3 regions of the Phytobacter diazotrophicus genome follow, and region 3 is predicted to be linked to each of the others. Evidence: predicted binding sites of a transcription regulator. Region 3 holds the regulator's gene; each other region holds the start of a gene.

Region 1 (10,207 bases), 720 kb from region 3:
AGCGCCACCACGCTGAACGTCTGGATATAAAGCAAAGTGCGGGCGTTTATCACGGTGGCGGTGCCGGTCAATTCCGGCAGCGCAATGGCCGACAATAGCGACGTGCCGAGCAATAACTGGATCAGGTTGTTAATAATGGCCGGCCACACGGCACGCGCGGCCTGGGGCAACACCACACTCAGAAAGACCTGACGGCGTGAAATACCTAAAATCCACGCGGCTTCCAGTTGCCCTTTCGGCACCGACTGTATTCCGGCGCGAAAGGTCTCCGACAGGTAAGCACCGACGTTAATGCCCAAAGCCAGCACCCCCGCGGTAAAGGCGCTCATGGTGATGCCGAGGGAAGGCAGACCAAAAAAGATGATGAAAATTTGCAGCAACACCGGCGTGTTACGGATAAATTCCACATAGCAGTGGCTCAGCCAGCGTAGCGGCGCTACAGCCGAGGCTTTCGCCAGCGCTGCCAGCAAGCCGAGCGCGACGGCCAGCACAAACGCGAGAAGAGTAACCTGTAACGTCAGCCAGGCGGCGGCCAGGAAGGTCTCGCCGTAACTCCACAGGGTTAGCCATTGATAACTCATGCATGGACTCCTTCCTGCGGTGTAGCAGACCAAAGTGCGCTACACCGCAGGCAATCAGAATTGCGGATTCAGTGGGTAACGCGGCTTATCACCAAACCATTTTTGATAGAGCGTGGCGTTCTCACCGGAAGCGTTGATCTCAAACAGGAATTCATTGAGGTAGTTCAGCCATACCTGGTCGCCCTGCTTCACACCAAAGGCGTTATATTCCAGCGGCACCAGCGCTTCGTTGGTGACAGTCAGGGTCGGATCAAGCTTGGCCTGATAAGCGAGGAAGTTGTTATCCTCAATCATTGCATCAGCCTGCCCTTGCTTCACCGCCAGAATCGCCGCCTGGGAAGAGTCGTATTCCTGAATTTTGACCTCAATGCCCATACTGCGGACTTCGTCTCCGTTGGTTGACCCTTTCACCGTAGCGATGGTCTTACCGGCCATGTCATGCGCCGATTTGATGCCACTCTCTTTACGGACCAACATCGCTTCGCTCGCCACAACATACGGGTGGGTGAAACCGATCTCTTTGGCGCGTTCCAGGTTGCGCGTGAAGTTACAGAACACCACGTCCACTTTGTTGGTTTGCAGGTTAGGGATGCGGTTAGCACTGGTGGTGTTCACCATTTCCAGTTTCACGCCCATCTCTTTCGCCAGCGCTTTCGCCAAATCGACGTCATAACCATCCGGTTTGCCGTCTTTATCGTAAAAACCGAAGGGAGCGAAACTCAGGCAATCACCCACGCGTAACGTGCCGCGTTGCAATACGGTTTGCAGCGTCGATTGGGGGGCCGCACCCGCCACTTGCTTCTCTTCCGTGGGGGTACAACCGGCAACGGCCAGCAGGGCCAGCGTTCCGGCGATGATTTTTAACGAAGTTGCATTCATTGTTTTGCTCGCTTATTAAATGGAGACGACATAAAAAGCATCAGTTATTAACGGGCAGCCCTGGTGTGGGCGAATAAATAAAAATCTCAGTGTGTTATCAGATAAATAATATTATTTTCGGTCGGCGCGAAAGCATTTCATATCTACTTCCACTTTGCAGTCGACGACTAAATCCTGCACGCTACAAATACGTGCCGGTGGGTTTCCGGTAAATATCTCGCTGAAAACTTTATTAAAGGAACTGAAATAACGTGCGTCGGTTAATACTGCCGTGACGTGTACCACATCCTCCACCCTGTACCCCGCCTCGCGCATAATGGACAGGCAGTTATCAAACGCCAGACGGGTCTGCTCAATGATCCCGCCTTCCACCACTTCGCCTTCGCGCATCGGCGTCTGACCTGAGATATACAGCCAGCCATCAGCCTCAACGGCGCGTGCGAACGGCAGTTTTTGCCCGCCCGTACCAGTGCCGCCTTCAATGCCATAACGCTTAATCGTCATGCAATGCTGCTCCTTTTTGTTCTGAGAATCGCCATGAATACCGCGTCACAACTGTCTGGTATATCGGACTGTTATCTGCAATATCGGATAGAGCAAGATTTGCACAGGTTTTTTATTTTTGCAATATATCCCGATCAATTTAATTTTTTGTGGTGTTGTGGCGATCGCAAAATAAAAAATGAATGGGGGGAATGGCAGAATGAAAATGTTACCGGGGTCGTAATTTTAAAAAAATAATTTGTGCGCCATGCGCTAAAATGAGGCCCCAAAATAGAACAAAGAAATATAAACACCGGCAGTAAAATTTTAATTACCGGGGATGGGTTAACGACGACGCTGGGTGTATCATGCTTTTCTTTTTTATTGTCTTTACTGTCTGGCGCGACCGCCCGACTGCATCAGGAGAATTTGCTTATGCCGGACGAGAAGCCATCGCGCGCGCGCGGTGTTGACCGGGTTATCGACATTTTTCACCAGTTGCATATCGCTCGTCAGCCGATGGCGATGCGCGATTTGATCGAGGCCACCGGCGCGCCGCGCTCCAGTGTATATGAACTTGTCAGCCTGCTCAGCGAGGCCGGGCTGCTGGAAGTGGATGCCGACGGCGCGGTGTTCTTTGGCCGCGAAATGCACTATTACGGTGCAGATTATATGGCACATAACGATCTTATCCACCGCTCACATCAGTTAATGGTTGAACTGGTCGCCCGTCATGGCGAGACGGTGCAGCTCTGTATGCTGGAGGGGAATAAGTACACCGTCGTGCTGTCGGAAAGTAATGCTCACCCGTTCAAAATCACGTCGGATATCGGCGTGCGGGTACCGATCACCTGGACGGCGACTGGCCGTCTGTTACTCAGTAACTGGTCGGACAGCGCTATTCTCGACCTTATTCCCGAAGAAGATTACCGTCTGGCGAACGGGCAAGTTCTCGATAAACAAGCTTTCCTGGAAGATATTCATCGTGCAGGACAGCAGGGCTATTGTCTGACTGAGGGGTTGTCGGAGAGTTTTACCTGCTGTATGGCGGCGCCGATTCGTTCTCGTAGCGGGCAGGCGGTCGCGGCGATCTGTTTTATGGTGAGTCGCGATACACCGGAGGAACGCCGTCAGATGTTGCTCAAAGAGTTGATCGTTTCCGGCCAAAAACTGTCGGATTTCACCTGAGTCCGGCAGGCGGGAGCGCAGCCATCAACAACGACATCGCCAGTTGCGTTGAGACGTAAAAAATCCGGAATCAGCGGGCTGAATCCGGATTGTCTCTCGTCGGGGGATCTTTTTACTGCGCTTACACCGTCAGGTTAATCTCGTCAGAGAAATTTTCCGCAGGCTCCAGTTTCAGCTCCAGCGCCGCAAGGACCTCGCGGGCGCGACCATGAAACTCACGAAGCGTATGCTCCAGCCGATCAGTCACTTCTGAATCTTTTATCTCGGTTGCTTTCCAGTTCCCGTCTTTATCGTACAGCCCAAAATGGTAGCTATAGGTAAAACGGTCTTGCTGCGCTTCCATTTCCATCCACCAGCCCCAAAATTCACGCTTCTCCGGCGCGGGCTTTACATTGACGCATACGGCCAGGCAATCAAAAAAGAAGCGATTATCGGCACACTGTTCTTCCCGAATATACGGGCCTAGCGCGGTAAACCTTTTAATGAGTTTGCTCTTGGGATGTCCACTCGGTAACGTCATTGCGATCTCCTTATGTGATGCAACTGTTTTACCAAATCAATCGAAATTAGCAATCCATTAACGCAATCTATCATTGATCCAGTCGGTAATGTCCCGCAGCGCCTTATCAAAATTGCGATAAACCGGATTAAACGGGATTTCGAGTAATTTACCATCCGCAGATGACGACGTGATTAAACGCGACTCCTCCTCCGGGCTGAACGGATCGTTTTTCCAGAAGCCAGACAGCATCGGCGTCGGGCAGCGTCGCCCCAGTAACCCCTGCGTTTTTAGCGAATAGCGATTCAGCTCGACATACAGTGACTCGTCCGACGCATTGTGCATACCAAGCCGACTGGCGAGCACGTCCATATACATCTCCGGCACGCGCCCCAGCTGCTGGGGGTTAGTGAGCAGCGCATGCACAACTGGCCCCAGACAGGCCACGGCTTTCAGGCGCGGAGACTCCAGATAACCAAGGCGGACCGCCACGTTGGCACCAAAGCGGAAACCAAACGCTGCCACGCGTGTATGGTCAACCCACGGAATGTTCGGCAGCGCTTTCAGCACGTGTTGATGCAGCAGGCTCGAATCCTGGGTGAGTTTCCATTTTGAGGAGAACCCCACAGAAGGCATATCCAGCGTCAGCATGGCGATGCCCTTCGGCGCAAAATAGCGTTCATACAGGTTGTAGTAATCGCTTTGCAGGCCATCCAGCCCGCCGCACATCAGGACGGTGGGAAAAGGCCCCTCCCCTTTGGGCATATGCAAGAAGCCAATGACCGGCGAACCGCCGGGAATCGCAAATTCCATCTCTTTCATGGTGCCCGGCAGACGCTGCGCTGCTTCTTCATAAGCGCGATTCGCCAGCGCCTGAGCCTGCTCTGCCAGCACATCCCCTTTAATATGCGGATAAGCGGCGATGCTATAGAGGTTTGACGCATGCAGCCAGTGCTGGCCGCTGAGGGTGGTATCCTGCTCCTGGCTGGCTTTTTGCTGCCACAGCATAGCCTGAGTGGACCATTCGTAGATCCAGTTGCCGCCGCGATAACCGACCACCGTATCGTAAAGTTCAGGGTCGGTATGTTCCGCCGTGCTCATGGCGATCCGCGCCTGTACGTCCAGGATCTCCTTCGGATCAACACCACGCCAGATCCACATCAGTCGGTTGATCATCCGATACCAGTGGGGCGCATTGTTACCGTCAAGGGTGGATTCTACAGGCGACTGTTTACTATGGGTAAGGCGACGCACCAGCGTTGAGGTTTCCGGGTGCTTGAAGCGGGGTTTAAACAGGGTTTCGCTGAGGTTAGCTTGTGGCATTACGCGCAGCCTCCATGAATACGTCGATGACGGTATTGTAACCTGGTGGATGCGAAAAAAAACAACGCCCGGCGATGCCAGGCGTTGTAAATAATCATAAAGAGAGGATTAACGACCAGAGATAGGCGGAACGAAGACCACGCCCATATCCCACGGCTGTTCAATCCAGGTATCCTGCGGGATATCAATCACGTAATCGTCAACCAGCGGACGCCCGGCCGGTTTAGCGAAAATAGTGACGAAGTGCGCTTTTGGGTACATTTCGCGGATAGCCACCGCGGTGCCGCCAGTATCGACCAGATCATCAATAACGATGAAACCTTCACCATCACCCTCTGCGCGTTTGATAATTTTCATTTCGCGCTGGTTGTCGTGGTCATAACTGGAAATGCAAACGGTATCGACATGGCGAATACCCAGTTCACGTGCCAGTAATGCGCCCGGAACCAGACCACCACGGCTAACGGCAATAATGCCTTTCCACTGTTCAGAAGGCATCAGGCGGTTTGCCAGTTTGCGTGCATGAATCTGCAACATGTCCCAGGTGACGACGTATTTTTCGCTCATGTGAAGTGTCCCAGCCTGTGTATATACGGCTTAAAAAGTGTTCTACGGGGAAATAGGTTGCGCGAGATTATAGAGATCTGTCGCGCTAAAAACCAGTGTTACCGGGCCGGGCTGGCGCTTTTTACGCGACGCGTACTAACAGAGAGACAATAAAGTGGTATTCTCAAGTCCATCTCGCAATCCGGCCTTGTGATTGTTCTGTAGTTTAACCCTCGGACCTGCAAAATATGCTGGCAGGCCTTTTAAAGGAGACTCATCGTGTCTGAATTGTCTCAACTATCGCCACAACCGCTGTGGGATATTTTTGCCAAAATCTGTTCTATTCCTCATCCGTCTTACCATGAAGAAGAACTCGCCGCGCACATCATGGGCTGGGCGAAAGAAAAAGGCTTGCATGCGGAACGCGATCAGGTTGGCAATATTCTGCTGCGCAAACCGGCAACAGCAGGTATGGAAAACCGCAAACCGGTTGTGCTGCAGGCGCACCTGGATATGGTGCCGCAGAAAAACAACGACACCGTACATGACTTCACCAAAGACCCGATTCAGCCCTACATCGATGGCGAATGGGTAAAAGCGCGCGGCACTACGCTTGGCGCCGATAACGGTATCGGTATGGCATCCGCGCTGGCGGTGCTGGCGGATGACCGCGTTGAGCATGGTCCGCTGGAAGTGCTGCTGACCATGACCGAAGAGTCCGGCATGGATGGCGCGTTTGGTTTGCAGCCCGGCTGGTTGCAGGCTGATATTCTGATCAACACTGACTCAGAAGAAGAAGGCGAAATCTACATGGGTTGCGCCGGCGGTATTGATTTCATCACCACCCTGCCGCTCTCCCGCGAAGCGGTACCTGCGGGCTACCAGACGTTCAAACTGACCCTGAAAGGGCTTAAAGGCGGCCACTCCGGCGGCGATATTCATCTGGGTCTCGGTAACGCCAACAAATTGCTGGCGCGCTTCCTGGCTGGCCACGCGGCCGAGCTGGACCTGCGTCTGGCCGATTTCAACGGCGGTACCCTGCGTAACGCTATCCCGCGTGAAGCCTTCGCCACGTTTGCCGTTCCGGCCGATAAAGCTGAGCAGTTGAAAACGCTGGCAGCAACTTATCAGGACATCCTGAAAAACGAGCTGGCGATGAAAGAGAAAAACCTGGTGGTATTGCTGGATAGCGTTTCCAGCGACAAACAGGTGCTGACCTCTGCTTCCCGCGATAGCTTCATTCAATTGCTGAACGCCACGCCAAACGGTGTGATCCGTAACTCCGACGTTGCCAAAGGCGTGGTCGAGACCTCCCTGAACGTTGGCGTGGTCACCATGCAGGACGACAGCGTGGAAATCATCTGTCTTATCCGCTCCCTGATCGATAGCGGCAAAGATTATGTGGTGAGCATGCTGGAATCGCTGGGCAAACTGGCTGGTGCAAAAACCGCACCGAAAGGCGGCTACCCTGGCTGGCAGCCGGATGCGAACTCACCGGTGATGCATCTGGTGCGTGAGACCTATCAGCGTCTGTTCAACAAGACGCCGAATATTCAGATCATTCACGCCGGTCTGGAATGTGGTCTGTTCAAAAAACCGTACCCGGATATGGATATGGTTTCTATTGGGCCAACCATCACCGGTCCGCACTCCCCGGATGAACAGGTACATATCGAAAGCGTGGGCCATTACTGGACGCTGCTGACCGAGCTGCTGAAAGCTATTCCGGCGAAATAAGTCGTACTGTCCGCACCTTTTACTGGTGCGGACACTTTCCCTTTTATCTTCCCGTTACGCTCTTATTTTCACGATTATCACAGCCCCAGCACCAACTGACGCTCTAATTGCGGATCGAGCAGCGTCACATGCAAACCCACTAAACGCACGCCGCGCCCGCTGCGCCGCTCATTCCAGGTTTTCCGCGCCGTCGCCAGCAAGTCGTCTTTATTTAAGCGTGGCCAGACGTGTTCCTGGGTGGTGAGCTGGAAATCGGCAAACTTGAGCTTAACCCCCTGTCGGGCAATCAACAGATCGGGTTTTATCTTTGCCAGCCGCCGTTCCAGTTCCGGATAAAGGTGTTGGTTGATAATGGCTTCACACTCTTCCCATTCATGAATGTCTTCTATCAGCGTACGCTCCACGCCAACCGATTTGCGAAGCCTGTCGCTACTGATATGTCGCTCATCAATCCCCTGACTGCGCTCCCACAACACGCGGCCAAATTTACCGAAGCGTTTTAGCAACATCGCCAGGTCACTGTTCTGCACATCTTCGCAGGTACGCAACCCAAGCGTTTCCAGTTTTGCCGCCGACACCTTGCCAACGCCCGGAATTTTACTGAGTGGCAGCGTACGTAAAAACGCCGGTACATCCGCAGGGGCAATGACATATTGCCCGTCAGGTTTATTCAGATCGGAGGCGATTTTCGCCAGGAACTTCACCGGTGCAATCCCAGCCGATGCGGTGAGTTGGGTTTCGCGGAATATGGTCCGGCGAATCTCTTCTGCCATTAACGTTGCCGAACCGTGGCAATGGGGGCTGTCGGTCACATCCAGATAGGCTTCATCCAGTGACAGGGGCTCAATCAGGCTTGTATAACGGGAAAAAATTTCGCGGATCTGGTGAGAGGCTTCCCGGTAGGCTTCAAAGCGCCCCGGTAATAAGGTGAGATGTGGGCAGAGCTTTAACGCCATTGCCGTGGGCATGGCGCTGCGCACGCCATATTTACGCGCCGGATAATTAGCCGTGCTGATAACGCCGCGCTGAACCCGGCTGCCGCCGATAGCGATAGGGATATCCCGCAGAGCCGGGTTATCACGCATCTCCACCGCCGCAAAAAAGCAGTCCATATCGACATGTATGATTTTGCGCATACGCTCACCTTATCAGATACTGGATAAGTATACAGCATCATTACCCAGAATGAGAAGAGTGAGGAAAAAAGTGAGTTCGCAGTGAAAAAAACGCCCAATAGCGCTGTTATTTCTGGGGTTTTCGTCAGACAATATTTAGCAGGGGGATCGCTGCAAAAAACTAATTTGTAAACTCAGCGATCCGGGCTTGCGAAAAACTACCGTGATGCTACTGTGGGCGCACCCAATCCAGATTAATCTGAATTTATGGGATTCTTTTGCCGTCCTGGCAATGTGGTAACCGTTTTATCAAGGAAACAAGCAGTATGCGCAAAATCGCATTTTTTCTTGCGATGCTTCTGATGCCGTGCGTCTCGTTTGCCAGCTTATTAAGCAGCAATGGTTCAACAACGCCGATCAGCAAAGAATATAAGCAGCAGTTGATGGGATCGCCGGTATACATCCAGATCTTCAAAGAAGAGCGTACCCTTGATCTCTACGTCAAAATGGGTGAGCAATATCAGCTCCTCAATAGTTACAAAATTTGTAACTACTCCGGCGGCCTGGGTCCGAAACAGCGTCAGGGCGATTTCAAAAGCCCGGAAGGGTTCTATTCCATTCAGCGCAGCCAGCTAAAACCGGATAGCCGTTTTTATAAAGCCATCAATATTGGTTTTCCTAACGCCTATGACCGTGCCCACGGTTATGAAGGGAAATACCTGATGATCCACGGCGCGTGCGTGTCGATTGGCTGCTACGCCATGACCGATTCGCAAATCGACGAGATTTTCCAGTTTGTCACCGCCGCGCTGGTGTTTGGTCAGGAAAGCGTGCAACTGAGCATCTACCCGTTCCGTATGACGGACGCGAATATGCAGCGTCACAAATATTCGACCTATGCGAAATTCTGGGAACAGTTAAAACCGGGTTATGACTTCTTCCAGCAGACACAGAAACCGCCTGTGGTCTCTGTTGTTGACGGGAACTACGTGGTCAGCAAACCGCTGAGCCACGAAGTTATTCACCCGCAGTTGGCGTCAAACTATACGCTCCCCGAGACAAAATAATGCCCATTCGCCTGGCATAATCTTTTGCCAGGTTTCATTGCCCGTTAGCGGCTGGGTAGCAATCACGGTAACCACATCGTTAGGTGTGGTTTCCCGCTGAAAATCAATTTCCACATCCTGATCCAGCAGTTTCGCCACGCCAAACGGTGCCCGACGGGTAATGCAGAACAGATTGGTCGAGCAGAACGCCATGACATAACGCCCATCCGACAGCAGCATATTAAAAACACCCTTCCCACGCAGTTCAGTCGCCAGCGTCGCGATGTATTTAAATACCGCTTCCATATTGCCCGGCGTACGCGGATAGCGCGTGGTGAGTTTGTGCAGTAGCCAGCAGAAAGCTTTTTCGCTGTCGGTTTCCCCGACAGGACGAAAGTTGCCGGTCTCCAGCGATTTATACCCGGTTAACTGCCCGTTATGAGCGTAGGTCCAGTTGCGTCCCCAGAGTTCACGGGTAAAGGGGTGCGTGTTTTCCAGCGCCACTTCACCACGGTTCGCCTGGCGAATATGGGCCACCACCGAGCAGGACTTTATCGGGTACTCCTGCACCAGACGGGCAATCGGAGAGTTAAAGCTGGGTTGCGGGTCTTTAAACGTACGACAGCCTTTGCCTTCGTAAAAGGTGATACCCCAGCCATCTTTATGCGGCCCGGTTCCCCCACCGCGCTGAACAAGCCCGGTGAAACTAAAGCAAATATCGGTTGGCACATTGGCGCTCATCCCGAGCAGTTCGCACATTCAACACCCCCTAACGCCCAAATATGGAGAAGGCGTAATTGTTGCAGCCAG
Region 2 (10,207 bases), 1.4 Mb from region 3:
CATTTGTGCGAATGGATAGTCGCTATGGTGGTTCAGGGCTTGGATTGAGTATCGTTTCACGCATCGCACAGCTCCATGACGCGCAATTCTTCTTACACAACCGTCAGCCAGGCCCTGGCGTTCGCGCATGGGTGAAACTCAACCCCATTGCACGTTAAGGGGAGTTCAGTAAGTCAGCACCCAGAGATGGGTAAAGCCGATGATAATGGCGAGGGACAGAGCAACGGCCAGATACTGAGCCAGATTTTCTTTGTGCATAGATACTCTCCTGATTTTTCACAGGAGAGTAATCGGCTTTCATTAAGTAAACATTAAGATGCACAGGTCAATTTCGTGAGCGGCATCATGTTACGAGGCGGCAATAAACAATTCCCGCAATTGATGCAGTTGATCACGGCATTTCGCCGCCTCTTCGAATTCGAGATTCTGTGCATGTTGCATCATCTGCCCTTCCAGCTCGTGAATTTTCTGCTGCAGCGCTTTCGGGGTTAACGCCAGTTCAGCAGCTTCCACCTGAGCCGGTGTGCGCGATTTACCGCGACCTTTGCCTTTGGTCTTCGCCAGGCTTTCGCCGAGGCTCAGAATATCCACCACTTTTTTGTTCAACCCCTGCGGGGTGATGCCGTGTTCTTCGTTGTACTGCTGCTGTTTCTCGCGACGACGCTCGGTTTCCCCCATCGCCTTCGCCATGGATGGGGTAATTTTATCGCCGTAGAGAATGGCTTTCCCGTTGACGTTACGCGCCGCACGACCAATGGTCTGAATCAGCGAACGCTCAGAACGCAGGAACCCTTCTTTATCCGCATCCAGAATCGCCACCAGCGACACTTCCGGCATATCCAGCCCCTCACGCAGCAAGTTGATGCCCACCAGCACATCGAACTCGCCAAGGCGTAAATCGCGGATAATCTCCATACGTTCGACCGTATCGATGTCGGAGTGCAGGTAACGCACCCGCTCACCATGTTCTTCCAGATATTCGGTCAGATCTTCCGCCATGCGTTTGGTCAGTGTCGTGACCAGTACGCGTTCGTTAATGGCGACGCGTATGCGGATTTCGGAGAGCAGATCGTCCACCTGGGTTGCCACCGGTCGCACTTCGATAATCGGATCGAGCAACCCGGTTGGGCGCACAACCTGGTCAATCACATCGCCACCGGATTTTTCCAGCTCATAGTTGCCCGGCGTCGCCGACACATAAATAGTTTGCGGTGCCAGCGCTTCGAACTCTTCAAATTTCAGTGGGCGGTTATCCAGCGCTGACGGCAGACGGAAACCGTACTCCACCAGCGTCTCTTTACGCGCGCGGTCGCCGCGGAACATACCGCCAATTTGCGGAATGGTGACGTGGGATTCATCAATCACCAGCAGGCCATCCGCCGGAAGGTAATCAAACAGCGTCGGCGGTGGCTCGCCCGGCCCGCGCCCGGAAAGGTAGCGCGAATAGTTTTCGATGCCGGAGCAATAGCCCAACTCATTCATCATTTCCAGATCGAACTGGGTGCGCTGGGTCAGCCGCTGCTCTTCCAGCAGCTTGTTATTCTCCAGCAGTACCTTGCGCCGGTCGACCAGCTCGACCTTGATCTCTTCCATCGCCTGAACGATGCGTTCACGCGGCGTGACGTAGTGAGTTTTGGGATAGACCGTAAAACGCTGGATGGTCGACTCAACATGCCCGGTCAGCGGATCAAACAGCGACAAACGCTCAACTTCTTCATCAAACAGCTCAACGCGTAGGGCAATATCGTCCGATTCTGCCGGGAAGATATCGATCACTTCGCCGCGCACGCGAAAGGTACCGCGCTGAAACGCCTGATCATTGCGGGTGTACTGCAGCTCCGCCAGCCGACGCAGTATGGAGCGCTGATCGATGATCATCCCTTTTGTCAGGTGCAGCATCATCTTCAGGTACAGGTCCGGATCGCCCAGGCCGTAAATCGCGGAGACCGATGCCACCACAATGACATCCCGACGTTCAAGCAGCGCTTTAGTGGCCGACAGACGCATCTGCTCAATGTGTTCGTTCACCGAGGCATCTTTTTCAATAAACGTGTCCGAACTCGGCACATAAGCTTCCGGCTGATAGTAGTCGTAGTAAGAGACGAAATATTCCACGGCGTTATCCGGGAAGAACTCTTTCATTTCGCCATACAACTGTGCCGCAAGGGTCTTGTTCGGTGCCAGCACCATCGTCGGGCGCTGTAAATCGGCAATGACATTCGCCACGGTGAACGTTTTCCCTGAACCGGTCACGCCCAGCAAAGTCTGATGAGCCAGACCATCTTCGAGCCCTTCTTCCAGGCGACGAATAGCTTCTGGCTGATCGCCGGAGGGACGAAAAGCGGAATTCAGTTTGAATGGTTTACTCATGGACGGCTACCTGATGAAGGAATGAGCGGGCAGGAAAGTAATTTTACTCACCACAGCGAGATTTGCCAATAAAAAATACTGGATGTAAAAACAGTGGCATAATCAGGAATCTCTTCTACTCACTGGCCCGGCACGATGAGCACACCTCGAAAATCATCTGGGACGGTACAAAACACCAGCAAAAGCGGGTTATCCCCAGAACATTTCCTTTTTTAACACTTGTCAAGACAGGTAATGAAAGTTTTGTGGCAGTGGGTGACAGATTTCTTACAAGGATTGCTTTTATTTAACTAATTAAAAAATAAAGGAATATCATAAAAGACGCCTTTCGCAGCAATTCAGGCGCAAGCCGCGTATTTACTCGCTTCTCGCACTTTTTCTAACTCTAATGCACAAGGTTATCCACAGGAATAGTGGATAACTGCTTCCAGCCCATATGCCTCGCCTGTCGCCAAAAACCACCCGGCAGCCTCTTTGAGGTCAATAAAAAAATTTTCTCGCTTATTTTCGCAGAATATCTGCTAACGAATCGGTGAATTATCATGCGATCCTGCTCACAATTCACCAATTGACTGCACCATTTCCCGCCATCCCTGGCACTGTCAAAGAGCATATATTTTCGCCTGCCACCCGCAAAACGCACTTTTACTCTCTTATTCATCAGCGGGTTCCGAAAAAAATCTCGCTTTTAGGTTCTGGCAAGGCTTTTGCAGAGACTTCTACAACATCTTCTCTGTCACCCGATCAGAGATAAGGAGCGAACCGTGTTGAGCTTACGTGCAGTCAATCAGTATTACGGCAATCAACATACGCTGTGGAATGTCGATCTCGACCTCTCCCCCGGCGTATGCACCTCTGTTATTGGCCTCCCTGGGATGGGCAAGACGACGCTTATCAATTGCATTACCGGTTATCTGCCCGTGGAGAGCGGTAGCATGGTCTGGCAAGAAGCGGGGGCGCCGCCCAGGGATTTACTCAACCTACAGGCGGAGCATCGCAGCGCAATGGGCATAGGCTATGTTCCCCAGGACAGGCGGATATTTTCACAAATGACCGTTGAGGAGAACCTGCATATCGCCATGCTGGCCGCTGGTGAACCGCGCAGTACCGTCAATCGTGAGATTTATGACCTGTTTCCCGAACTCTACGGGCTACGTCAGGTGAAAGGCGCTGGGCTGTCTGAGGATAATCAGCACCAACTGGCGATGGCGCGCGCGCTCGTCAATCGCCCGCGGCTGTTGATTCTGGACGAACCCACACGCGGGCTTGGACAGGCGTTTATCCATAAACTCGGCAATTTACTTGTCCGGCTCAACCAGGATTTCGGTATGACTATCCTGCTGGCCGAACAACATCTGTCGTTTATACGCCGGGTGGCCGACCGTTTCTGTCTGTTACATCGTGGTCGCAACGTCGCCGAAGGGGATGTCAGACAGCTTGACGATCAACTTCTGTCGCACTGGATGTCGCCTGATTCAGCACGTTGAGATCGAGATAATGACCGTTTTGTGTAGCGAACGGCGCGTGGGCAAGCCAGGGAATTTCTCCCATCAAAGGTGCCTTTAACACGCGCCGTAGCGTCGCAAGATACTCGGTATGCCGTTTACCTGGCGGCTGAACATCATTGGCAATCCAGCCAGCAAAACGCAATCCCGCCTGCTCTATCGCCTGTGCGGTCAACATTGCATGGTTAATACACCCAAGTTTAACGCCCACCACCAGAATCACCGGCAATTGCTCGGCCACCACCCAATCGGCAAAAGTGAATGTCTCTGAAAGCGGCGTAAACCACCCGCCAGCCCCTTCTGTCAATATCCAGTCGGCCTTCGCTTCCAGCGCCCGAAGCCCGGAAGACATCCCCTCAAGCGTAATAGGCGTATCGGACTCTGCGCTGACAATATGCGGCGATGTCGGCTCAGCAAAAGTCCAGGGGTTTACCTGGTCGTAATCGAGCATCACGCTGCCGTTGTGCTGCAAAGCCAGCGCGTCACTGTTGCGTAGCCCCTGTGCAGTCATGTCACTGCCCGAGGCCACCGGTTTGTAACCCGCACTTCGCAGCCCCCGAAGATTTGCCGCTTGCAAGAGCGCGCAGCTCGCCACCGTTTTTCCGACCTCGGTGTCCGTGCCGGTGACAAAATAGCGTTCAGTCACGCGTGATAACTCCCCAGAAAAGTTGATAGGTCAGCGGGAATGCTCCCTGCTGTTGCGGCCAGGCCAGTTGCAAGCGTTGTAGCCCCCCTCGCGTAAGCCCTTGCCTGCGTCCGGCATGCAGATGGGTCGCCCCAACCCCTTTAAGCGATCGCATGGCCTCCAGGGCCCCCGCAAAATAGAGCGTGATGGGCTCAATGCCCGCCTGATAGCGCCAGCCCGATAACGCATCGTGGAGTTGCGTAGCGGCCAGAAAGCGATTGGCATGAGGTTGGTCATCAATCGCGCGCCATGCCTCATTCAATTCAGGTAACGAGCCGCTCACCAGGGTGGTAAACGCAATATGTCCACCGGGGCGCACTACGCGGTATAACTCCGCCAGCGCCTGACGCACATCATCACACCACTGCACCGCCAGGTTACTCCAGGCAAGACAAAATTCAGCGCGGGCAAAAGGCATGGCTTCGATATCCGCCAGCACATAGCGTTCTGCCGCCTGCCTGCGCCGGGCCTCCTCCAGCATGGGCGGGGAGATATCCAGCGCCGTCACCCGCGCCCCCTGCTCTCGCCAGTAGCGACTCAGCAACCCCGGCCCGCAGCCGGCATCCAGCACCTGTTCAACAGGGGCAGAAGGGAGACGGGAAAGCAGTAATTCTGCGCTTTGTTGCTGCAATCCGTTGTGTTGGTCGTAGCGGTGGGCGGCGCGACCGAAGGTATCGGCAATGGCTTGTTTATCAACGCGCGTCATGCAATATCTCCAGCAACTGCGTAATGTCTTCCGGCTCATGGGCGGCAGTGAGCGTTAAGCGCAACCGGGCGGTACCTTGCGGGACGGTTGGCGGGCGAATCGCGGTTACCCAAAAACCGTTCGCCCGTAACTGCGCGGCCAGTTGCAGCGCACGGTTGTTTTCACCCACAATCAGCGGCTGAATGGCACTGTCAGATGCTGTCACCTGTAGTTTCTGCGCCTGTGCGCCGGCACGGAATTGCGCAATCAGCGCATTCAGTTTATGGCGGCGTTGTGCGCCTTCTTCGGATCGAATAACAGCAAGTGAGGCGCTGATTGCCGCGGCCTGGGCGGGCGGCATACTGGTGCTGTAAATCAGATGGCGGGCAAACTGTGTCAGATAATCGGCCAGCGATTCGCTGCACAGCACCGCCGCACCGCTCACGCCAACCCCTTTGCCGAACGTGACAATCAGGATATCCGGCGTGACCTGGCGGGCGTGGCAGCTACCGCGCCCCTCGTCGCCGCATACGCCAATACCGTGCGCATCGTCGACCATCAGCCAGCCGTTTGCCTGTCGGGTCACCCGGGCGATGTCAGCCAGCGGCGCGCTGTCGCCGTCCATACTGAACACCCCTTCGGTAACAACCAGTTGTTCGCCACCGTTCGGTTTTGCCAGCAGAGCCGCAAGATGCGTGGCGTCGTTATGGGCAAAGCGGCGTAGTTCTGCCGGGCTGAGGCTGGACGCTTCCAGCAACGAGGCGTGGCTTAGCCTGTCGGCAACGATACGGTCCTCTTTCTTACCCAGCGCGGCAATCACCGCCTGATTGGCAGCGAATCCCGAGATAAACAGCAGCGCGCGCGGATACCCCAGCCAGTCGGCAAGCCCGGCCTCGAGCTGTTGGTGTGCCAGGGTGTAGCCGCTCACATGACCAGAACCGCCGCTGCCAACCCCGTATTTATCTGCCCCCTGCTGCCAGGCGCGAACAACCGCCGGATGCTGGCTTAAGCCCAGATAATCGTTACTGGAGAAGTTGCGATAGCGCTGCCCGTCGCGAACCAGCCAGCGCCCGGCCCCCTGTGCCACGCACTGGCGTGTGCGCAAGGCATCGGCCTGCAGACGATCCGCTAACGCCTCATCGATGCGCTGTTGCCAGCTCATAGCGCAGCCGCGTTGTAATACTGATCGGTATCCGCATGCACGAGCTGCTGTTCCAGTTGTTCCTGCTGCGCTCTGTCGCCGTTGAGCACCCCGGTCTGCTGCGGATTCAGCCCCAGCTTACGGAACAGTTGCAGGTCTTTGTCCTCTTCCGGGTTGGGGGTGGTCAGCAACTTACAACCGTAGAAAATGGAGTTTGCCCCGGCCATAAAGCACATGGCCTGAGTCTGTTCGTTCATCTGCTCGCGCCCTGCGGACAGACGTACATACGAGGTGGGCATCATAATACGGGCAACGGCGATGGTACGGATAAAATCAAAGGCGTCGACATCCTCATTATCAGCCAGCGGCGTGCCTTTCACTTTCACCAGCATGTTGATGGGTACGCTTTCCGGCGGTGTAGGCAAGTTTGCCAGTTGCAGCAGTAACCCGGCGCGATCGGTGACCGTTTCGCCCAGCCCCACAATGCCGCCAGAGCAGACCTTGATTCCCGCGCCACGCACTTTATCAAGCGTATCCAGGCGCTCCTGATAGGTTCGGGTGGTGATGATGTTGCCGTAGAATTCCGGTGAGGTATCCAGGTTGTGGTTGTAGTAATCCAGCCCGGCATGCGCCAGACGCTGCGCCTGACTGTCAGTGAGCGTTCCGAGCGTCATGCAGGCTTCCAGGCCCATTGCCTTCACCCCTTCGACCATCTGTTCCAGATACGGCATATCGCGATCGTTCGGGTTCTTCCAGGCCGCGCCCATACAAAAGCGCGTTGAACCGGCGTTTTTCGCCTTACGGGCCGAGTCCAGTACCTGCTCCACCTCCATCAACCTTTCTGCATCCAGCCCGGTTTTATAACGGGCGCTTTGCGGACAGTATTTGCAATCTTCCGGACAGGCCCCGGTCTTGATCGAAAGTAGCGTGCTGACCTGCACCTGGCGGGGATCAAAATGCTGGCGGTGAACCTGTTGCGCTTCAAACAGCAGTTCCAGCAGCGGTTTTTCAAACAGGGAGGTGACTTGCGACATTGTCCAGCGTGTCTGGTGAGCCATTGGGCTTCTCCAAAGGGTGTTGTTAAATCTCGATTCGGGTTATACTTGTAAACCTAAATGTTTTTAATTTGGTTTACAAGTCGATTATGACAACGGACGATCTTGCCTTTGACCAGCGCCACATCTGGCACCCGTACACTTCCATGACCTCTCCGCTGCCGGTTTATCCGGTGCAATCCGCACAAGGATGCGAACTGACGCTGACCAGCGGCGAGCGGCTGGTAGACGGCATGTCTTCCTGGTGGGCCGCTATTCACGGCTACAATCACCCGGTACTGAACGCGGCGATGAAAGCGCAAATTGATGCCATGTCGCACGTGATGTTTGGCGGCATCACCCACCAACCCGCCATTACCCTGTGCCGTAAACTGGTGGCGATGACCCCGGACAATCTGGAGTGTGTTTTCCTCGCTGATTCTGGCTCGGTGGCCGTGGAAGTGGCGATGAAAATGGCCCTGCAATACTGGCAGGCGAAAGGCGAGCCCCGGCAGCGGTTTCTCACCTTCCGTAACGGCTACCACGGCGACACCTTTGGCGCGATGTCGGTGTGCGACCCGGACAACTCCATGCACAGTCTGTGGCAGGGCTACCTGCCGGAAAACCTCTTCGCCCCCGCGCCGCAAAGCCGTTTCGACGGTGAATGGGACGAGCGCGATATGGTGGGTTTTGCCCGCCTGATGGCGGCGCATCGCCATGAGATCGCCGCGGTGATCCTTGAGCCCATCGTGCAAGGCGCCGGCGGGATGCGCATGTACCACCCTGAGTGGCTTAAACGGATCCGTAAAATGTGCGACCGGGAAGGGATATTGCTGATTGCCGATGAGATTGCCACCGGCTTTGGTCGTACCGGCAAGCTGTTTGCCTGCGAACACGCCGGGGTTGCCCCGGATATTCTCTGTCTTGGCAAGGCCTTAACCGGCGGCACAATGACGCTTTCCGCCACGCTTACGACGCGCCATGTGGCCGAGACAATTAGCAACGGCGAAGCGGGCTGCTTTATGCACGGCCCGACGTTTATGGGCAATCCGCTGGCCTGTGCGGCGGCAACGGCCAGTCTCGGCCTGCTGGAAAGCGGCGAATGGCAATCCCAGGTGGCCGCGATTGAACGCCAGTTACGCGACGAGCTCGCAGCAGCGAGCGATAGCGCCAATGTGGAGGACGTTCGCATACTGGGCGCAATCGGCGTGGTGGAGACCAGGCGCCCTGTGAACATGGCGGCGCTGCAACGTTTCTTTGTCGGGCAAGGCGTGTGGATCCGCCCGTTTGGCCGCCTCATTTACCTGATGCCGCCTTATGCGATAAGCCGCGAGCAGTTGACGCGCTTAACCCAGGCCGTGAATGCCGCCGTCGCCATGGACGAGATGTTCATTGTCTGATTTAACGCCCGCCTGATTCCGGGATGCTACACTCTGGAGGGTTAACTCATCCCGGAATCAGGAGGAATAATGGCGATTTTAATGATACTGACCTCGCATGACACCCTCGGCGACACCGGGCAAAAGACCGGTTTCTGGCTGGAAGAATTTGCCGCGCCTTATTATGTTTTTCGCGATGCAGGGCTGGAGGTTGCGCTTGCCACCCCCAAAGGCGGACAGCCGCCACTGGATCCGAAAAGCGATGCGCCCGATGCCCAAACCCAGGACACCGAGCGCTTTCGCAAAGACAAAGCCGCACAGATCGCCCTGGCAAACACCCACAAACTGAGTGATATCGCTGCAGGGGATTATGAAGCTGTGTTTTACCCCGGCGGGCACGGTCCGCTGTGGGATCTGGCAGAACATCCTGTATCTATCGCGCTTATCGAAAAATATTGGGCCGAAGGCAAGCCGGTAGGAACCGTCTGCCACGCGCCGGGCGTGCTACGCCATGCCCATAAGCCAGATGGCAGCCCACTGGTCCAGGGCAAACGCGTGACGGGTTTTAGCAATAGCGAAGAAGAAGCCGTCGGCCTGACACAGGTTGTGCCATTCCTGGTTGAAGATGCGTTAAAACAGGCCGGAGGCTTGTACGAGCGCGGTGAAGACTGGGGCGTGTATGCAATCACCGACGGTCACCTGGTTACCGGGCAAAACCCGGCGTCATCGGCCGCTGCCGCACAGGAAATCGTCAAGTTGTTGCATCGCTGACAGGAGGTGAAATGAAACTGATCAGTTATGATTTACAGGACGGGGGCAAACTGCCCCACCGCCACGTTTTCAATGGCATGGGCTACGACGGCGACAATATTTCGCCGCATCTGGCCTGGGATGATGTTCCCGCCGCAACCAAAAGTTTTGTGGTTACCTGCTACGACCCGGATGCCCCCACGGGGTCCGGCTGGTGGCACTGGGTCGTCGCGAACTTGCCCGCCGATACCCGCGTATTACAACAAGGAGCCGGTTCAGGAATAAGCGCGCTACCGGATGGCGCTATCCAGACACGAACCGACTTTGGCAAAGCCGGTTATGGCGGCGCGGCACCGCCGAAAGGTGAAACCCACCGCTATATTTTCACCGTCTATGCATTGGATGTTCCGGCTATAGAGGTCGATGCCGACGCCAGCGGTGCAATGGTCGGCTTTAATGTGCATTTCCATTCTCTCGCCAGCGCCTCCCTCACCGCCCTTTTTAGCTAAAAAACCATTCATTTGAGGCCGATTTGCACAATCGGCTTCCCGTTTCGCTCAACTTAGTATAAAAAAGCAGGCTTCTGACGAAATCATTTAAACTTGCACAGCTGGAGTACCTCTTGAACACATTCTCGGTTTCTCGTCTGACGCTGGCA
Region 3 (10,207 bases):
CGCTTTCCAACCTTGATGCCGCGCTGCGTGTGCAGATGCGTATTGAGATTTCGCGTCTGCATAAGCGCCTCGGCCGCACGATGATTTACGTCACCCACGATCAGGTAGAAGCGATGACGCTCGCTGACAAAATCGTGGTGCTGGACGCCGGTCGCGTCGCGCAGGTGGGTAAACCGCTTGAGCTTTACCACTATCCGTCAGACCGCTTTGTCGCCGGGTTTATTGGTTCGCCAAAAATGAATTTCCTGCCGGTGAAGGTAACGGCCACCGCCATTGAACAAGTCCAGGTCGAGCTGCCTAACCGCCAGCGGGTCTGGCTGCCTGTCGACAGCGCCAATGTGCAGGTCGGCAGCAATATGTCACTCGGTATTCGCCCTGAACACCTGCTGCCAAGCGACATCGCTGATGTCACCCTGGAAGGCGAAGTTCAGGTCGTCGAACAGCTAGGCCACGAAACGCAAATTCACATCCAGATCCCCGCCATCCGTCAAAACCTGGTCTACCGCCAGAATGACGTGGTGTTGGTAGAAGAGGGGGCCACATTCGCTATCGGCTTGCCGCCAGAGCGCTGCCATCTGTTCCGCGAGGATGGTACGGCCTGTCGTCGGTTGCATAAAGAGCCGGGCGTTTAAGGTCTCCCATTAAAAAAGCAAAACGCCAAACCGTTCGCGGTTGCAGCCAACGAAGAGGCAGCCCGAGAGGTGAGGTGTTTAAAGAAAAGCAATGATCTCAGGAGATAGAATGATGACTACTCTGCGCAAAGTTCCACTGGCAATCGCCATCGCCGCGGGCATTTTGTCTGCTCAGGCGGGCGCTGTCGATTTTAAAGGCTATGCCCGTTCGGGTATTGGCTGGACCGGCAGCGGCGGCGAGCAGCAGTGCTTCCAGGCCACCGGTGCTCAAAGTAAGTATCGTCTTGGTAACGAATGCGAAACCTACGCCGAACTGAAACTGGGCCAGGAAGTATGGAAAGAAGGCGACAAGAGCTTCTACTTCGATACCAACGTAGCCTACTCCGTTGCCCAGCGTAATGACTGGGAAGCGACCAGCCCTGCGTTCCGTGAAGCCAACGTTCAGGGTAAAAACCTGATCGACGCGCTGCCGGGCTCCACTATCTGGGCAGGTAAACGCTTCTATCAACGTCATGACGTTCACATGATCGACTTCTACTACTGGGATATCTCTGGTCCTGGTGCCGGTCTTGAAAATGTTGATGTTGGCTTCGGTAAACTCTCTTTAGCGGCAACCCGTTCGTCTGAAGCGGGTGGTTCCGGTACTTTCGCTGACCGTAATGCTGATGGCAGCCGTATTTATGACAACCTGGTGCCAAACGACGTCTTCGACGTGCGTTTAGCGCAAATGGCTGTCAACCCTGGCGGTACGCTGGAGTTCGGTGTGGATTACGGTCACACCAACCTGCCGGACAAATATGACCTGGCGCCGGGCGCATCGAAAGATGGCTGGATGTTCACCGCTGAACATACCCAGAGCATGATGAAAGGTTACAACAAGTTTGTACTGCAGTACGCAACAGACTCCATGACCTCTAACGGTAAAGGTATTCCGCAGGGCGGCAGCATCAACAACAACGGTTCACTGTGGCGCGTGCTGGATCACGGGGCAATCAACCTCGCTGACAAGTGGGACCTGATGTATGTCGGTATGTACCAGGACATCAACCGTGACGACAACAACGGTACCAAGTGGTGGACCGTGGGCGTACGTCCTATGTACAAATGGACACCGATCATGAGCACCCTGCTGGAACTGGGCTATGACAACGTCAAATCCCAGCGCACCAGCGACACCAACAACCAGTACAAAATCACCCTGGCCCAGCAGTGGCAGGCTGGCGACAGCATCTGGTCTCGTCCTGCAATTCGTGTTTTCGCAACCTACGCGAAGTGGGATGAGAAATGGGGCTATGCCAACAGCGATTCCGGTAATGGTTACACCTCTGGCGTAGCGTATCGCGATACTTCCGCGAAAACCTTCAGCCGTGGTGATAACGACGAGTGGAGCTTCGGCGCCCAGATGGAAATCTGGTGGTAATCCTCGCCACCTGACGTACCGAAACAAGAGGGGCGCAAGCCCCTCAATTCTTCGAGACAGTGCGCTATTGCCGGGCGTTAGTTGTCTCTCGTAAAGAAGGTGATAACAATGAAAATGAAAAAAAGTTTCGTCGCCCTGTGCCTGACCGCGGGTTTACTCGCCGCAGCGCCTGGGGTTAGCTTCGCCGATGTTAACATCGTCCCGCAAAATACCACGGCGGCGCCGGCCATTCCGGCCTCCGCACTCCAGCAACTGAGCTGGACGCCTGTCGATCAAAGCAAAACACAAACAACTGAGCTTGCCACCACGGGCCAGCGCCTGAATGTGGCGGGTATCAGTGGCCCGGTGGCCGCATACAGTGTCCCGGCGAACATCGGTGAACTGACGCTCACGCTCAGTAGTGAAGTGAATAAACAAACCAGCGTTTTTGCGCCCAATGTGTTGGTTCTTGACCAGAACATGTCACCTGCCGCGTACTTCCCCAGCAGCTTCTTTACCTATCAGGAGCCGGGAGTGATGAGTGCCGACAGGCTGGAAGGGGTGATGCGCCTGACGCCTGCGCTGGGCCAGCAAAAGATCTATCTGCTGGTCTTCACAACCGAAAACGATCTGCGCCAGACCACCAAACTGATGGACCCGGCCAAATCCTACGCCAAAGGAACGGGTAACGCGGTACCGGATATCCCCGATCCGATAGCCCGTCACGTTACTGAGGGCGTGGTGAAACTGAAAGTGAAAACCAACAGCGGTTCCAGCGTGCTGGTTGGCCCGTTGTTTGGTTCATCCGGACCAGGGCCGGTGACGGTGGGTAACACAGCCGCGCCTGCTACAGCTTATAGTGCACCGGCGGCCGCACCTGCTGCGGTGGCTGCCGCGCCGACCTCTGCGCCTGCGCCTGCCGCGAAAAGTGAGCCGATGCTGAATGACACTGAAAGCTATTTCAACCAGGCCATTAAACAGGCCGCCGCAAAAGGTGATATCGATAAGGCCCTGAAATTACTGAATGAAGCTGAGCGTCTCGGGTCTACATCCGCCCGGAAAACCTTTATCAGCAGTGTAAAAGGCAAGGGGTAACCGTCTCCCCGCAATGCTGATGTTTGCAACAACTGGTGCGTCGCCTGACGCACCCTTTTTGTCTATAGAAAACCCCCAGCTAGGCTGGGGGTTCCGGAAAGCTTTCAGCTTTAAGCCAGTTATTAAAACCCCTTTTGATTTGTTAAAACAGCTTGCGGTCTGGCAACTGCAAAAGTTCAACAAGAAATCAAAAGGGGTTGGATGGGGGACGAAAAGAGCTTAGCGCACACCCGATGGAACTGTAAATATCACATAGTTTTTGCGCCGAAATACCGAAGACAGGCGTTCTACGGAGAGAAACGTCTGGCGATAGGCAGCATTTTAAGAAAGCTGTGTGAGTGGAAAAACGTACGGATCCTGGAAGCTGAATGCTGTGCAGATCATATCCATATGCTTGTGGAAATCCCGCCCAAAATGAGCGTATCCGGCTTTATGGGATATCTGAAAGGGAAAAGCAGTCTGATGCTTTATGAGCAGTTTGGAGATCTGAAATTCAAATACAGGAACAGGGAGTTCTGGTGTCGGGGATACTACGTGGATACGGTAGGGAAGAACACAGCGAAGATACAGGAATACATAAAGCACCAGCTTGAAGAGGATAAAATGGGTGAGCAGTTGTCGATCCCTTATCCGGGCAGCCCGTTTACGGGCCGTAAGTAAGGAAGTTTGATGCAAATGTCAGATCGTATGCGCCTGTTAGGGCGCGGCTGGTAACAGAGCCTTACAGGCGCATCTGAAAAACCTCCGGCTATGCCGGAGGATATTTATTTTTCTGGCGCAACGACGCTGTTGCATATCTGTTGCGCTTATGAAAACTGAATGAAGTTCCCCGCACGAGGCAGCCTGTTCTGCGATACAATAATGTGACGTTATGTATTGGAGAGTAAGGCATGTCACACCCCGCGCTTACGCAACTGCGTGCGCTACGCTATTTTGACGCACTTCCCGCGCTCGACCCGCAGCAACTGGACTGGCTGTTGCTGGAAGATTCCATGACGAAACGTTTTGAGCAACAGGGTAAACAGGTGTCTGTGACGCTTATCCAGGAAGGGTTTGTGACGTCCGATATGCTCGATGGCGAGCGCCATTTGCTGCCAGACGATACGCGGTACTGGCTGCGGGAGATCCTGCTGTGCGCTGACGGCGAACCCTGGCTTGCCGGGCGAACGGTGGTGCCGGAGTCTACGCTGACCGGCCCGGAACTTGCGCTGCAGAAGCTGGGTACCACGCCGCTTGGGCGTTATCTCTTTACATCATCTACGCTGACACGAGATTTTATTGAAGTTGGTCGCTATGACACGCTGTGGGGAAGACGCTCCCGCTTGCGCCTGGGGGGGAAACCTCTCCTGCTGACTGAACTGTTTTTGCCTGCGTCACCGCTGTACTAAGAGGAAAAAAAATGGAGTGGAGTCTCTCGCAGAATAAGCTGCTGGCCTTTCATCGACTCATGCGCACGGACAAGCCCATTGGTGCGTTGCTGCTGCTCTGGCCAACGCTGTGGGCACTGTGGGTTGCAACGCCGGGCGTTCCTCCCCTGTGGATCCTGCTGGTGTTTGTGGCGGGGGTCTGGTTGATGCGTGCGGCAGGCTGTGTGGTAAATGACTATGCGGACCGTAAATTTGACGGGCATGTGAAACGTACGGCCAATCGTCCGCTGCCCAGCGGAGCGGTCACGGAAAACGAAGCGCGCGTACTGTTTGTGGTATTGGTGGTGCTGGCGTTTGCACTGGTGTTGACGCTTAACATGATGACCATTCTGCTTTCCGTTGCGGCGCTTCTGCTTGCCTGGGTTTATCCGTTTATGAAGCGTTATACCCATTTGCCGCAGGTGGTGCTGGGGGCGGCGTTTGGCTGGTCGATTCCGATGGCGTTTGCCGCCGTGAGTGAGTCGGTGCCGCTGAGTTGCTGGGTTATGTTTCTTGCCAATATCTTGTGGGCGGTGGCCTACGATACGCAGTACGCCATGGTGGATCGCGACGATGATCTGAAAATCGGTATCAAGTCGACCGCTATTCTCTTTGGACGCCACGATAAGTTAATCATCGGCATATTGCAGGTGGCGGTGCTGGCGCTGATGGTGGCGATCGGTGCGCTCAATGGCTTAGGCTGGCAATTCTACGGGGCGGTTATTATTGCGGGTGCGCTGTTTGTTTATCAGCAGAAGCTGATTGTGAATCGCGATCGCGACGCCTGTTTTAAGGCGTTTATGAATAATAACTATGTGGGGCTGGTACTGTTTATCGGTCTCGCGGCAAGTTATCTGGCGTAACTCACCTCTTCCCGGATGCGGCGCTGCCTTATCGGGGCTACCTTAAGCGCCAGGCTCAGCGTAGCCCCGATAAGCAAAGCGCATCGGGGACGTTACTCCCTGATGCGGCTGCTTTACTCACTCTGCCTGCGTTGCGCTCTCAATCGTCAAGCGCACATCAGAGGTAATCAGCTCGGCTAACAGCTGATACACCGCCAGCGTCTGCTCAGGCTCGGCATCTCCGGTATCGCTGATATACCCTTCGTCACGCAGCGTCAGCACCAGTGTACTGAATACCGCCTTATCGAAGAATTCCGGCGCATTGATGCCGTGCAGAACAGACAGACGCTGTGCCAGCGTGCGGCTCTCTTTCTCCAGCGTACTGCGGTTCATTGCCGGATTGGCGCTCAGCAGCCAGAAGGTGATGGCATAGCGTTGCAGTGTTTCGCGCGCACCCGCCGCCAGCAGTTGCAGCGTTCGGGAATGGGCCGGGTTGATATAAAGCTGGTCATCTTTCATGGTAATCAGCCCCTGGCGCAGCAATTCCTGAGCAAGGTTTTTCAGCACGCCTGCCAGCTCTTCTTTTTCCCAACGTAAGAACAGCTCGGCTTTCAGCATCGGGTAAAGTAACTCAACATGGCGCAGCATCTCGTCCTGAGAGATATGACGATGCTGGGTAATAATGGCCGCCATCAGAGAGGGCAACATCAGCATATGCGCAATGTTGTTGCGGTAGTATGTCATCAGAACCGCCTGCTCGCGCGGCAGAATGATGATGTCACCGATCGTGTCTTTCTCTACTTCGAACTTGTTCATCTGCAACGCATGCTCAATTAGCGCGTCCGCACTTACGGTGGGTACCGTTGTGTCGGCGGCATAGGGCACATTGCGCATCAGGTTGAGATAGCAATTCAACTGCTCGGTGAGCTGTTCACGGGTCAGAGAACGCTGGCGAGATGCCAGAAGCGCGGTACAGCAGAGGTTCATGGCGTTTGCCGCACCGGCATTGTTAATGCGCACCATCAAATCGGCAGCAATAGCGTTCACCGTCGGCGTCAGCCAGGCAGGACGCACCGCTTCGATAGGATCGATAGACTCGCGCCACTCCGGCACCCGGTGGTTCAGGTAGTTCATCAGCGGGATAGGCTCGCCGAAGTTCACATAACCCTGACCGAGATTACGCAGCTTGCTCAAACCGCGTATCATCTGGGCAAAACCTTCTTTCTCTTTCGTCGCGCCACGCAGCTCTTTGGCGTAAGTCCCCACCTCCATGACATGCTCATAACCAATGTAGATTGGCACCAGCGTGATTGGACGGGTACCTCCACGCAGCATGGCCTGAATCGTCATAGAAAGCGTGCCGGTCTTCGGATCCAACAGACGGCCCGTACGGGAGCGCCCGCCTTCAACAAAGTATTCCACTGAGTAGCCACGGTTAAACAGTTCGCCCAGATACTCGCGGAAAACGGTCGAATAGAGTTTATTACCCTTAAAGGTACGGCGAATAAAGAACGCGCCCAGACGACGGAAAATGGGGCCCGCCGGCCAGAAGTTCAGGTTGATCCCGGCTGCAATATGCGGCGGTACCAGCCCCTGGTGATAGAGCACGTAGGAGAGCAGTAAATAGTCCATATGGCTGCGATGGCAGGGCACATAGACAATTTCATGGCCATCATGGGCGAGCTGACGAACACGCTCCGCGTTATGCACATTAATGCCCTGATACAGACGGTTCCAGGTAAAGCCGAGGATACGGTCTGACAGACGGATCATCTCGTAGGAGAAGTTCGCCGCAATCTCTTCCATCAGCGCAATTGCATTTTGCTGCGCTTTATCGTGGGAGATTTTTTTGCTGCGCGCTTCGTCTTCTACGGCGCGAGCGATGGCTTTGGAGGAGAGCAGCTTATTAAACAGGTCCTGACGGGCAGGTAAGCGTGGCCCCACAGCAGCCAGGCGCTGACGGGCAAAGTGCATACGCGCGACGCGTGCAAGTTTTTGCGCAATGGTTTTGTCCGTGCCGTGCTCGGTTGCCATACGGCGCAGCGAAACCGGCGGGGAGAAACGCACAAAGCTGTCGCGGCCAAGCCACGAGATCGCGAAAAATTTCTGAATACCGTTTAGCATACGCAGCGGCGGGTTGACCTCGCCCTTTTCGCGACCTGGAGAACGGCCGAACATCATCGACACAGGCACCATCTGAACATCCAAATCGGGATGGCTGCGGTGCAGATCGAGATAGTCATGGAACAGCTTGATCGACTCTTCTTTCGGCGTGTACCAGGTAAAGACACGTGGTCCGCCGTGAATAAAGATATAACGCGGCAGCTCCGCTCCGTCGATTTCAAGCGGTTCGAGGGGGTCGGGCAAATCGTGTGCCAGACACTGAGCGCGCAAGGTCAGCAAATCTGCCTTCGAGTTATAAGGCAAAACGTACATAATAGGGCGCGACGTATCGAGCCCTAATTCCTGGGCGGGTTCCGCCGGGATAGACTTGCTTTTTACCAGCACGCTTAATGGTAAATTAAGTAATTTGTAGTAAATTCGTGGCCAGCCGGACATAAACGATGTAAAGCCTCTGGTTAATAATGCCATTGCGCGGCAAGAATATCAGAAAGTCCGCAGAATTTCTTTTCTACCTCTATAAGCTTACATAGACATTGACGTTCATTACATAAAAAGGTTGTTTTTGATGGCCAACAATACCACTGGAATTACCCGCATTATTAAAGCGGCAGGCTATTCATGGAAAGGGGTGCGCGCAGCGTGGATTAACGAAGCTGCTTTTCGTCAGGAAGGTGTTGCGGTCGTTATTGCCATCATCATTGCGGCTTTTCTGGATGTAGATGCGATTACGCGCGTCCTGCTGATTGGCTCTGTCGTACTGGTGATGATTGTGGAAATCCTTAATAGTGCAATTGAAGCCGTGGTTGACCGTATTGGGTCTGAATTTCATGAACTCTCGGGGCGTGCGAAAGACATGGGGTCTGCTGCGGTATTGATGGCCATTCTCCTGGCACTGTTTACCTGGGTTTCTCTGCTGTGGGGCTATTTTCGATAGCGCTTCCAGAAATGCGTTAAGTCCGCGTTTTTTGCTTAATTTTGGTTTCAAAATCGCCTTTAACTGTATATACTCACAGCATAACTGTATATACACCCAGGGGGCGGAATGAAAGCTTTAACGGCCAGGCAGCAAGAGGTGTTCGATCTTATTCGCGATCGAATCAACCAGACAGGTATGCCGCCGACGCGTGCGGAGATCGCGCAACAGTTGGGGTTCCGTTCCCCAAACGCGGCAGAGGAACACTTGAAAGCGCTTGCGCGTAAGGGTGTTATCGAGATTGTATCCGGTGCGTCTCGCGGTATTCGTCTGTTGCTTGAAGAGGAAGAGGATATTGGGCTGCCGCTTATCGGGCGCGTCGCTGCTGGCGAACCTTTGCTGGCGCAACAGCACATTGAAGGGCACTATCAGGTCGATCCGTCTCTCTTCAAACCTAACGCTGATTTTCTGCTGCGCGTAAGCGGTATGTCGATGAAAGATATCGGCATCATGGATGGCGATCTGCTGGCAGTGCATAAAACCCAGGATGTTCGCAACGGGCAGGTTGTTGTAGCGCGTATTGACGATGAAGTGACGGTCAAGCGGCTTAAAAAGCAGGGCAATACCGTGCAGCTATTGCCTGAAAACAGTGAGTTTTCCCCTATTGTCGTTGACCTGCGCGATCACAACTTCACCATTGAAGGTCTGGCGGTTGGCGTTATCCGCAATGGTGAATGGCTGTAATAGCCTTCTGAGCCGTGGCGGCATGCCTGCTGTCACGGTTGCTTGCTTTTCCTGACAAAGCTTTAATCTCTGTTTTATCCCGCTGATCTCGCTCGGTTTTGCTCCGCATATCTATTCCGGTAATTTGCTTTCCGATGGTTAAAAATTCCGAATAAAGAATCATGGTCGCTATCCTTAACTACAATAATTATCACGTTCAGGATATTAAGAGCGTAACGAAAGGAATAACGCTGTTCATGACCAATGATGAGGAGACGACGATGAATAAAGACGAAGTCAGCGGCAACTGGAAACAATTCAAAGGTAAAGCAAAAGAACAGTGGGGTAAATTGACCGACGATGATATGACCATCATTGAAGGTAAACGCGACCAGTTGGTCGGTAAAATTCAGGAACGCTACGGCTACGCCAAAGATCAGGCAGAAAAAGAAGTCGTGGATTGGGAAACGCGGAACGATTACCGCTGGTAGCCTTCACATCCCCCCAATGTGTAACCCTCAATGGCTACCCTGCCCGAACGGTACATGGATGTACCACCCTTAATTGCCTTACCTGCTTAAAAGAGAAAAATCGCGCTTAGCGCGATTTTTTTTTCAACTGAATCGTGTGGTCATGATGACACTCGCCGGGGTGTCGACACGCTTCAACTTCTGCGCAATCAGCACATAATCCATGTGCTTCTATGACATTATGGCGCAGCGCAAAACCGCGTTTTGCCGCCAGCGCATGCATGATGTCTTCCACGCCCTCCGCTTGCTCCTCTTTTACCACACCGCAACGGTCACAAATAAACATCGCGGACGTGTGCGTCGGCTGATCGAAAAGATGACAAAGTACGTAGCTGTTAGTGGACTCTACTTTATGTACAAACCCTTGCTCTAAAAGGAAATCCAGCGCGCGATAGACCGTAGGAGGTTTGGCTTGCGGTTCTGCCTCACGCAGAAGATCGAGCAGGTCATAAGCGCTGATTGCCCCCTGCTGCAGACTCATCAGGCGTAACACTTCGAGGCGCTGAGGAGTCAGGCGCACGTTGCGTTGCACACACAGTTTTT

The links. Region 3 encodes LexA, which represses DNA repair genes until DNA is damaged. Its sites were predicted from a motif close to TNCTGTATGTACATACAGNA; they were not measured.
Region 1: the regulator LexA is predicted to act here: its motif matches at 8,390-8,409, upstream of dinB (DNA polymerase IV).
Region 2: the regulator LexA is predicted to act here: its motif matches at 2,447-2,466, upstream of uvrB (excinuclease ABC subunit UvrB).

The regions. Positions count from the first base shown of each region.
Region 1 is NZ_CM125428.1:4,568,563-4,578,769, forward strand. Features, by position in the region: gene ACS0RQ_RS22265 (amino acid ABC transporter permease) at 1-581, opposite strand, end outside; gene ACS0RQ_RS22270 (ABC transporter substrate-binding protein) at 636-1,460, opposite strand; gene ACS0RQ_RS22275 (RidA family protein) at 1,572-1,964, opposite strand; gene ACS0RQ_RS22280 (IclR family transcriptional regulator) at 2,379-3,131, shown strand; gene crl (sigma factor-binding protein Crl) at 3,253-3,651, opposite strand; gene frsA (esterase FrsA) at 3,709-4,953, opposite strand; gene gpt (xanthine phosphoribosyltransferase) at 5,062-5,520, opposite strand; gene pepD (cytosol nonspecific dipeptidase) at 5,779-7,236, shown strand; gene dinB (DNA polymerase IV) at 7,314-8,372, opposite strand; gene dpaA (peptidoglycan meso-diaminopimelic acid protein amidase) at 8,678-9,418, shown strand; gene ACS0RQ_RS22315 (class II glutamine amidotransferase) at 9,389-10,156, opposite strand.
Region 2 is NZ_CM125428.1:3,934,219-3,944,425, forward strand. Features, by position in the region: gene pmrB (two-component system sensor histidine kinase PmrB) at 1-158, shown strand, start outside; gene uvrB (excinuclease ABC subunit UvrB) at 349-2,370, opposite strand; gene ACS0RQ_RS19180 (ABC transporter ATP-binding protein) at 3,135-3,857, shown strand; gene bioD (dethiobiotin synthase) at 3,799-4,521, opposite strand; gene bioC (malonyl-ACP O-methyltransferase BioC) at 4,514-5,266, opposite strand; gene bioF (8-amino-7-oxononanoate synthase) at 5,253-6,407, opposite strand; gene bioB (biotin synthase BioB) at 6,404-7,444, opposite strand; gene bioA (adenosylmethionine--8-amino-7-oxononanoate transaminase) at 7,531-8,820, shown strand; gene ACS0RQ_RS19210 (type 1 glutamine amidotransferase domain-containing protein) at 8,890-9,570, shown strand; gene ACS0RQ_RS19215 (kinase inhibitor) at 9,582-10,058, shown strand; gene ACS0RQ_RS19220 (putative acyl-CoA thioester hydrolase) at 10,172-10,207, shown strand, end outside.
Region 3 is NZ_CM125428.1:5,284,500-5,294,706, reverse strand. Features, by position in the region: gene malK (maltose/maltodextrin ABC transporter ATP-binding protein MalK) at 1-632, shown strand, start outside; gene ACS0RQ_RS25615 (maltoporin) at 742-2,052, shown strand; gene malM (maltose operon protein MalM) at 2,161-3,126, shown strand; gene tnpA (IS200/IS605 family transposase) at 3,328-3,786, shown strand; gene ubiC (chorismate lyase) at 4,017-4,514, shown strand; gene ubiA (4-hydroxybenzoate octaprenyltransferase) at 4,526-5,395, shown strand; gene plsB (glycerol-3-phosphate 1-O-acyltransferase PlsB) at 5,513-7,933, opposite strand; gene ACS0RQ_RS25585 (diacylglycerol kinase) at 8,064-8,432, shown strand; gene lexA (transcriptional repressor LexA) at 8,541-9,155, shown strand; gene ACS0RQ_RS25575 (hypothetical protein) at 9,130-9,318, opposite strand; gene ACS0RQ_RS25570 (CsbD family protein) at 9,416-9,625, shown strand; gene zur (zinc uptake transcriptional repressor Zur) at 9,732-10,207, opposite strand, start outside.